2 regions of the Exiguobacterium sp. LL15 genome follow, and region 1 is predicted to be linked to the other one. Evidence: a T-box and tRNA genes for the amino acid it is inferred to sense, from the RefSeq annotation. Region 1 holds a T-box; the other holds one or more tRNA genes.
What was found. The T-box of region 1 lies ahead of ileS (isoleucine--tRNA ligase). A T-box ahead of a tRNA ligase gene usually reads a tRNA of that ligase, here a tRNA-Ile.

Region 1 (3,425 bases):
GCTGACCGCTGTCAGGTCAGTCGGCAGACGATCAATGCGATTGAAAACAACAAGTATGATCCGACTTTACAATTAGCGTTTAATATCGCCAAAGTATTGCAGACACAAGTCGATCATCTGTTCATTTCAGAACAGGAGGAATGGGATGTCTAAGAAAAAAACGGGTTTATTTTTAGTAACGCTCGTGATAGTGGCGAGTCTTACCATCATTAGTATGATCATCGAAAACAACGTAACGTTCTTCTCGATTGTTCAATTGGCGATTTTGTTGATCATGTTCTTCTCGTATTTTACGTGGGCACGTTCAGGAGAAGACAGTCGACCGACACCGAATGATGAACTTGGAGAAAAGATTACGACGGAGAGTGGGCTCGTTAGCTACAAAATTCTGATCGTCCTGATTTTTGGATTCATCTGTCTCGATTACTTTTTGCATGAATCAGCGAATCTGTTATTGATCGTCTTGTTCGCGATCGGACTGACACTGTTGCCGATCATTGAATTCCTAAAGGCACGATCCTATCGATGAAAAGGAATGGCAGTCGATCTTCTGCAATGGATGTTAGATACATTACTGGGAGAGACGACTCGTGTAAAAGTGCAAGTGCCAATTAACAGCGATTTTTTATGGAGGAAGGGAATCACCGTGACAGAATTAGAGTACCGATTAAGGAAACATATTGCTGAGATGGATTTCGAGAAAGCAGCGAAACTATTTTTAGAGTTAACAAAAGAAGAGCAATTCAACATGATTCTTAGTGCAGGGTTTGATACGTTTCATCTCACGATATATGCCTTTATGAATTATTTACTCCAACACCACGAATCGAGCGAGATACATGATTTGACATCTTCATTGATGCTACATCCACTTTGCCATCTCGAGGGAGCTTGCGTAATCGCTTTATTCCATGCAAAAAAAGCAGTCGAACTAGATCCTGATAACATCGAATGGTACATCAATTTGTTGATGTTTGAAAAGCATCCCGATGCTTGGTTTGCGCAATCAGAAGTAGAAGAAGTCTACCGACGGATCAAAGAGTTAGAGTCGAAGAACCTAAAGTGAGATCTTTGACAGACCACTCACTCCGCAAAATCGAGTACATATACAAATCATCGAACTGACCACGTGTTTTCTCATATTGACGAAGCAACCCTTCCCGCTGGAATCCAAGCCGTTCAAGCAATTGGTGTGAAGCAGTATTTGCTGGTAAGACAAGTGCTTCGATACGATTTAAAGAGAGCTTCTCAAACCCATATGTGATGACTGCAAGTGCTGCTTCTTTCGCGATGCCTTGTCCCTGATAGGCAGGATTCAACTCAAAACCAAGTTCTGCCCGCTGATGGCGTGCCGACTGATTCAAGAATCCGCAACTGCCGATGATGACATCGTCTTCTTGTAACGCGATCCCGAACCGGATACCCGTGCCATCGCGACGAATCGAAGCGTACCAGTCAATCTCTTCAAGCGCGTCTGCTTCTGATTGAAAGGGGTCGAGCCCCATCTGTTTGACGACTTGTTCGTCTGATAAATAGGCGAGGACACTCGTAGCATCTTCGGGTAACACTTCGCGTAAGACGAGACGGTTCGTTTTAAGCGTTGGGAAAGTATGTAACATTCAAAAAAACTCCTTTGCAAGAAAATGTATAAAGCTGTTGTGCAGTCTTTAAGTCATATGGTAAGATTCTCCACAACAAGAGCATATCATTTCGTTGACGAGAAAGAGTAATGATTGTCCCTCTGCCTTACAGAAAACCGGGATTGCTGAGAGCCGGTAGCCAGATCAATCATGAAGATCCTCTCTGAGAAGTCACGCTGAACCATTCAGTAAGCGTGACCGGGTGTCCACCGTTACATGGAATGCGCATGATAGTGTGCAACTAAGTGCTGTCGAGAATAAGCATTCTCGGCGGAATATGGGTGGTATCGCGGTGAAGTCCGTCCCTGTCAAAGGGGGCGGACTTTTTTGTATTCTCTTAGTTACCGACAAAGGAGCGAACAAGAGATGACGTCACAAAATCAAGCAGAAACCGTACAACAACGCGAGGAGCGTGTCCGCAACAGATGGAAACAAGACCAAGTCTTCGCACGATCGATTGAACAACGCACGGAAGCGGAATTCGTATTCTACGAAGGACCGCCGACCGCGAACGGCTTACCCCACGTCGGTCATGCACTCGGACGAACCGTCAAGGATACCGTCGCCCGCTATAAGACGATGCAAGGATTCCGGGTCGAACGAAAAGCTGGCTGGGATACACATGGACTACCGGTCGAACTCGGGGTCGAGAAACAACTCGGCATCTCCGGCAAACAAGCGATCGAAGACTATGGTGTTGAAGCATTCATCGCACGCTGTAAGGAAAGTGTCTTCTCCTATGAAACACAGTGGCGTGCCTTCACGGAAAAACTCGGCTACTGGGTCGACATGGATGACCCTTACGTGACGATGGAGGACGAGTATATCGAAAGCGTCTGGCATATTCTCGGGACGATCCATGACAAAGGATGGTTGACGAAGGGACATCGTGTATCACCGTATTGTCCGAGCTGTCAGACGTCACTCAGTTCCCATGAAGTCGCGCAAGGCTATCAGGACGTGACGGACTTATCGGCGACGGTCAAACTCCCGATCGTCGGCATGGAACAGACATTTCTACTAGCGTGGACGACGACACCGTGGACGTTACCGGCAAACGTCGCGGTGGCGGTTCATCCGGAATTGACGTATGTCACAGTAGCGTTCGAAGGAGAGCGATTCATTGTCGCTAAAGCGTTAGTCGCTGAACTGTTCTCGGAATCCGTCGAGGTCGTATCCGAACAGCTCGGTGCGGAACTCGTCGGTTTGCGTTATGAACCACCGTTTGATTTCGTGACGCCAGAGAATGGTCATACGGTCGTCGGGGCGTCCTTCGTCCAAGCAACGAGCGGAACCGGACTTGTCCATCTTGCTCCAGCGTACGGGGAAGAAGATTACCGGGTCGTCCGGGAAAACGGTCTGTCATTCGTTAATGTCGTCGATGCTGCTGGATGTTACACGGATGCCGTTCCACCACTCGTTGGTCGATCCGTCAAGGAGTCAGACGTCGCGATCATCCAGCTGCTCGCTGAACAGGGACGCTTGTTTGCGAAAAAACGCTATACGCACAGCTATCCGCATTGTTGGCGATGTGACTCGCCACTGCTCTATTACGCACAAGACAACTGGTTCATCGAGACGACGGCCGTCAAGGAACAACTCCTTGCGAACAATGCATCTGTGACGTGGTACCCCGATCACGTCAAGGAAGGACGGTTCGGGAAGTTCCTCGAGCAACTCGTCGACTGGAACATCAGTCGTAATCGCTACTGGGGTACACCACTGAACGTCTGGGAGTGTGAAGCGTGTGACACGACGTTCGTTCCAAAAAACAAGGCTGACTTG
Region 2 (3,425 bases), 420 kb from region 1:
ACTAGCAAAAGAACCTGTGTTGACGCAAGTCAAGACCCTCGGATTTACTCGACTTCTCGTGGAGCAAAAACTGATACACCACCACCTGGAACTGGGAAGACACCAAATCCTTCATCGTCGATCACAACAGGGTGATCTTGATGGTTCGTATAGTCAAACCATTCTTGACCTGCACGTTCTTCACCGACAAACATCCGTTTTTCACACATATCGGCATTCGACAATAAGACCGCACAGCCGGAGTTCTCAATTTCCTCAACTCCACGACGAACCCAACCGACACAATGTGGATCATCGAGATAATCTTCTTGTTCACCATACGCTTTGTGATACCGTGCATAGAGTAAGGCATCAATCATTTCTTTTTTTCCTTCTACCGGATGTGGTCCTTGCACACCATAATAGTCACCGTAGAAGACACATGGATAACCATCTTTACGAAGTAAAATCGCCGCGTAAGCATGTTGTTTAAACCAGTCATCCACCCACGACTCCAGTGATTCGCCCGGTTGTGAATCGTGATTATCGACGAACGTGACGGCATTCGTCGGGTGTGATTCGACAAGGGTATCCGCAAACAACGTCGTCATATCAAAGTCTTGCCCCTGCTTCGAAGCTTCATGGAACTTGTAATGAAGCGGAACATCGAATAAATCGATCGTATAGTCGACGCTATCGAGGAAATGACGACAATCATCGAGATCTGATTTCCAGAACTCACCGACCATATAGAAGTCACCTTCACTTTTTTCAATCATTGATTTTGCGAATTCATGAACGAATTCATAGTTGATATGTTTGATGGCATCGAGTCGGAAACCTTGGCAATCAATTGTTTCTTGGAACCAATGTCCCCAGCGGATCATTTCTTCTCGGACTTCAGGGTGATTATAATCGATGTTCGCGAACATCAAATAGTCATAGTTTCCGAATTCATCATCAACTTGATCATTCCAATCTTTATTTTTACCGGAAATTTTAAAGACACCCGTCTTTTCTTCACGAGCATCAAAATCCGTTCCATTGAAAAATTCATGTGTCCAGATGAAATCTGAATATTTTCCGTTACGTCCCGGGAACGTAAACTTCGTCCAAGCTTCGATTTCAAACTCTTCTGAAATTTCTTTCGAACGATCTTCCGGATGGACTTCGACGACATTGATTGTCTCGAGTTCATCGGCTGCTGCTTTATGGTTCATGACGACATCCGCGTAAACAGCGATATCGTTCTCACGAGCAACCTGGATCGCTTCGACGAGTTCATCTTTCGTACCGTATTTCGTACGGACCGTTCCTTTTTGATCAAATTCGCCTAAATCATAGACGTCATAGATGCCATATCCTGTATCTTCATCCGATTGACCTTTTGACGCCGGTGGAATCCACACGGACGTGATGCCGGCAGCACGTAATTCAGGCGCCCGCTCTTTCAAGCGTTGCCAGTGCTTCCCATCATTCTCTACATGCCACTCAAAAAACTGCATCATCGTATGGTTACGTTCCATCTCTCTTCGCTCTCCCTTAGTTACTATAGTATGAATATTATTACAATATCTTTACTATTCCCCGGGGGAACAAAAATAAACGCTCCTCGTTTTTCAACGAGAAGCGTTCTACTGAATGGACCCTGCAGGGCTCGAACCTGCGACCGGACGGTTATGAGCCGTCTGCTCTGACCAGCTGAGCTAAGGGTCCTTAAGTAATAGTAGCGGCGGAGGGAGTCGAACCCACGACCTCACGGGTATGAACCGTACGCTCTAGCCAGCTGAGCTACACCGCCATGATGTATGTTTCTTACTCTTACTAGATTACGAGATGTAGCGAAACTTGTCAATATGCTATTTCAAAAAAATAAACAGCTGATTTCATTTTTTGAAATCAGCTGTCATAGATAAATCGTATTTCACTTAGTTCGTTAAAGCCGTCCGCTGTTCAAGGACGAGATCCGTGATGTTGACAGCGTGATCGCCAATTCGTTCGAGGTTCGACAAGAGATCGACGAAGATCATCCCTGCTTGTCCCGTACATTCGCCAGCGTTAACACGAAGGACGTGATGCTTACGGAATGACCGTTCGAGTGCATCGAGTTTACCTTCGAGTTCCAGAACCTTGCGAGCTCGTGTGACATCATCCTCTTCGACAGCGCGAACGGCACAATCGACGATTTCTTGTGCCAAAGCGTACATGTCATCAAGCTCTTGCTTCGCTGATGATGTGAACTGAATCCGGTTGACGATTTGGAAGTCAACCAATTCGACGATGTTTTCGACGTGGTCACCAATCCGTTCAAAATCGTTGACGGCATGCATCAGTAACGAGTGCTCATTTGATTCACGCTCTGATAAATCATGTGCCGCTACTTTAACGAGATAACTCGTGACTTCTGTATTTAAATGGTTGATCGCATATTCAATCTGTTGTGATTCCGATACATCTTTCTTATCATGCGATTGTGTGTAACGCTGTGCTTTTGCAAGTGCGTCTTTCGAGAATTCACCCATACGCAATACTTCGAGCTTTGCTTGGTTTAATGCGAGTGCTGAAGATTGGTTCAAGATATTTTGATCCAGATGACGCGGTTTTGAATCAATCGTCGTATCCGTACCCGGTACGATTTTTTGTACAAGCCATGCGATTTGCGCAATGAACCAACACTGAATCAACGTATTGACGACGTTGAATGTTCCATGTGCAAAGGCGATTTGCATTTTTGGACCTAAATCAAGCGCGCCTGTGATCCAAGTAATGAAGCTTGAGAAGATTGGTAATGCAATCAGGAACAATACTGTTCCGATGATATTGAAGATGACGTGTGCTGCTGCTGTTCGTTTAGCTGCAATCGACGCACCAAGTGCTGCGAGTACTGCTGTGATTGTCGTTCCGATGTTATCACCGAACAAGACGGGAAGTGCTGCTTTGATATCGATCATGCCACCAGCGTATAGCTCTTGTAAGATACCGATCGTTGCTGACGACGACTGAACAAGAACGGTAAAGATCGTTCCGACGAATACACCAAGCAATGGGTTATCCGACATCGATACCGTCAACTCACGGAACCAGACACTTGACTCAAGTGGAGCCATTCCGTCGCCCATCAATGTCAAACCATAGAACAATGCACCGAAGCCAAAGAAAATCTGTCCGATGTATTGAACCCGTTCTTTATTGAAGAAGAAGATCAAGAAAGCACCAATGGCGATTGCTGGAAGCGCAGCTTCCTTGACGTTAAAGCCGATGATGAAGGCCGTAATCGTTGTTCCGATGTTAGCCCCCATGACGACTCCAATCGCCTGTCGTAAATTCATCAGACCTGCACTAACGAGTCCGACGACGATGACGGTCGTCCCTGACGACGACTGTATCAAAATCGTGACGACGATACCTGCTAGGATACCTAACAGTGGGTTCGTCGTATATTTATC

Region 2: it encodes a tRNA-Ile, which carries the amino acid that the T-box ahead of ileS (isoleucine--tRNA ligase) is inferred to sense. The anticodon was not compared.

What each region holds. Positions count from the first base shown of each region.
Region 1 is NZ_JANFNX010000001.1:1,555,262-1,558,686, reverse strand. Features, by position in the region: gene NOM72_RS08180 (helix-turn-helix transcriptional regulator) at 1-153, shown strand, start outside; gene NOM72_RS08175 (hypothetical protein) at 146-529, shown strand; gene NOM72_RS08170 (hypothetical protein) at 536-1,066, shown strand; gene NOM72_RS08165 (GNAT family N-acetyltransferase) at 1,035-1,619, opposite strand; T-box leader at 1,705-1,950, shown strand; gene ileS (isoleucine--tRNA ligase) at 2,007-3,425, shown strand, end outside.
Region 2 is NZ_JANFNX010000001.1:1,975,850-1,979,274, forward strand. Features, by position in the region: gene NOM72_RS10365 (alpha-amylase) at 45-1,505, opposite strand; tRNA gene NOM72_RS10370 (tRNA-Ile) at 1,622-1,695, opposite strand; tRNA gene NOM72_RS10375 (tRNA-Met) at 1,707-1,780, opposite strand; gene NOM72_RS10380 (Na/Pi cotransporter family protein) at 1,908-3,425, opposite strand, start outside.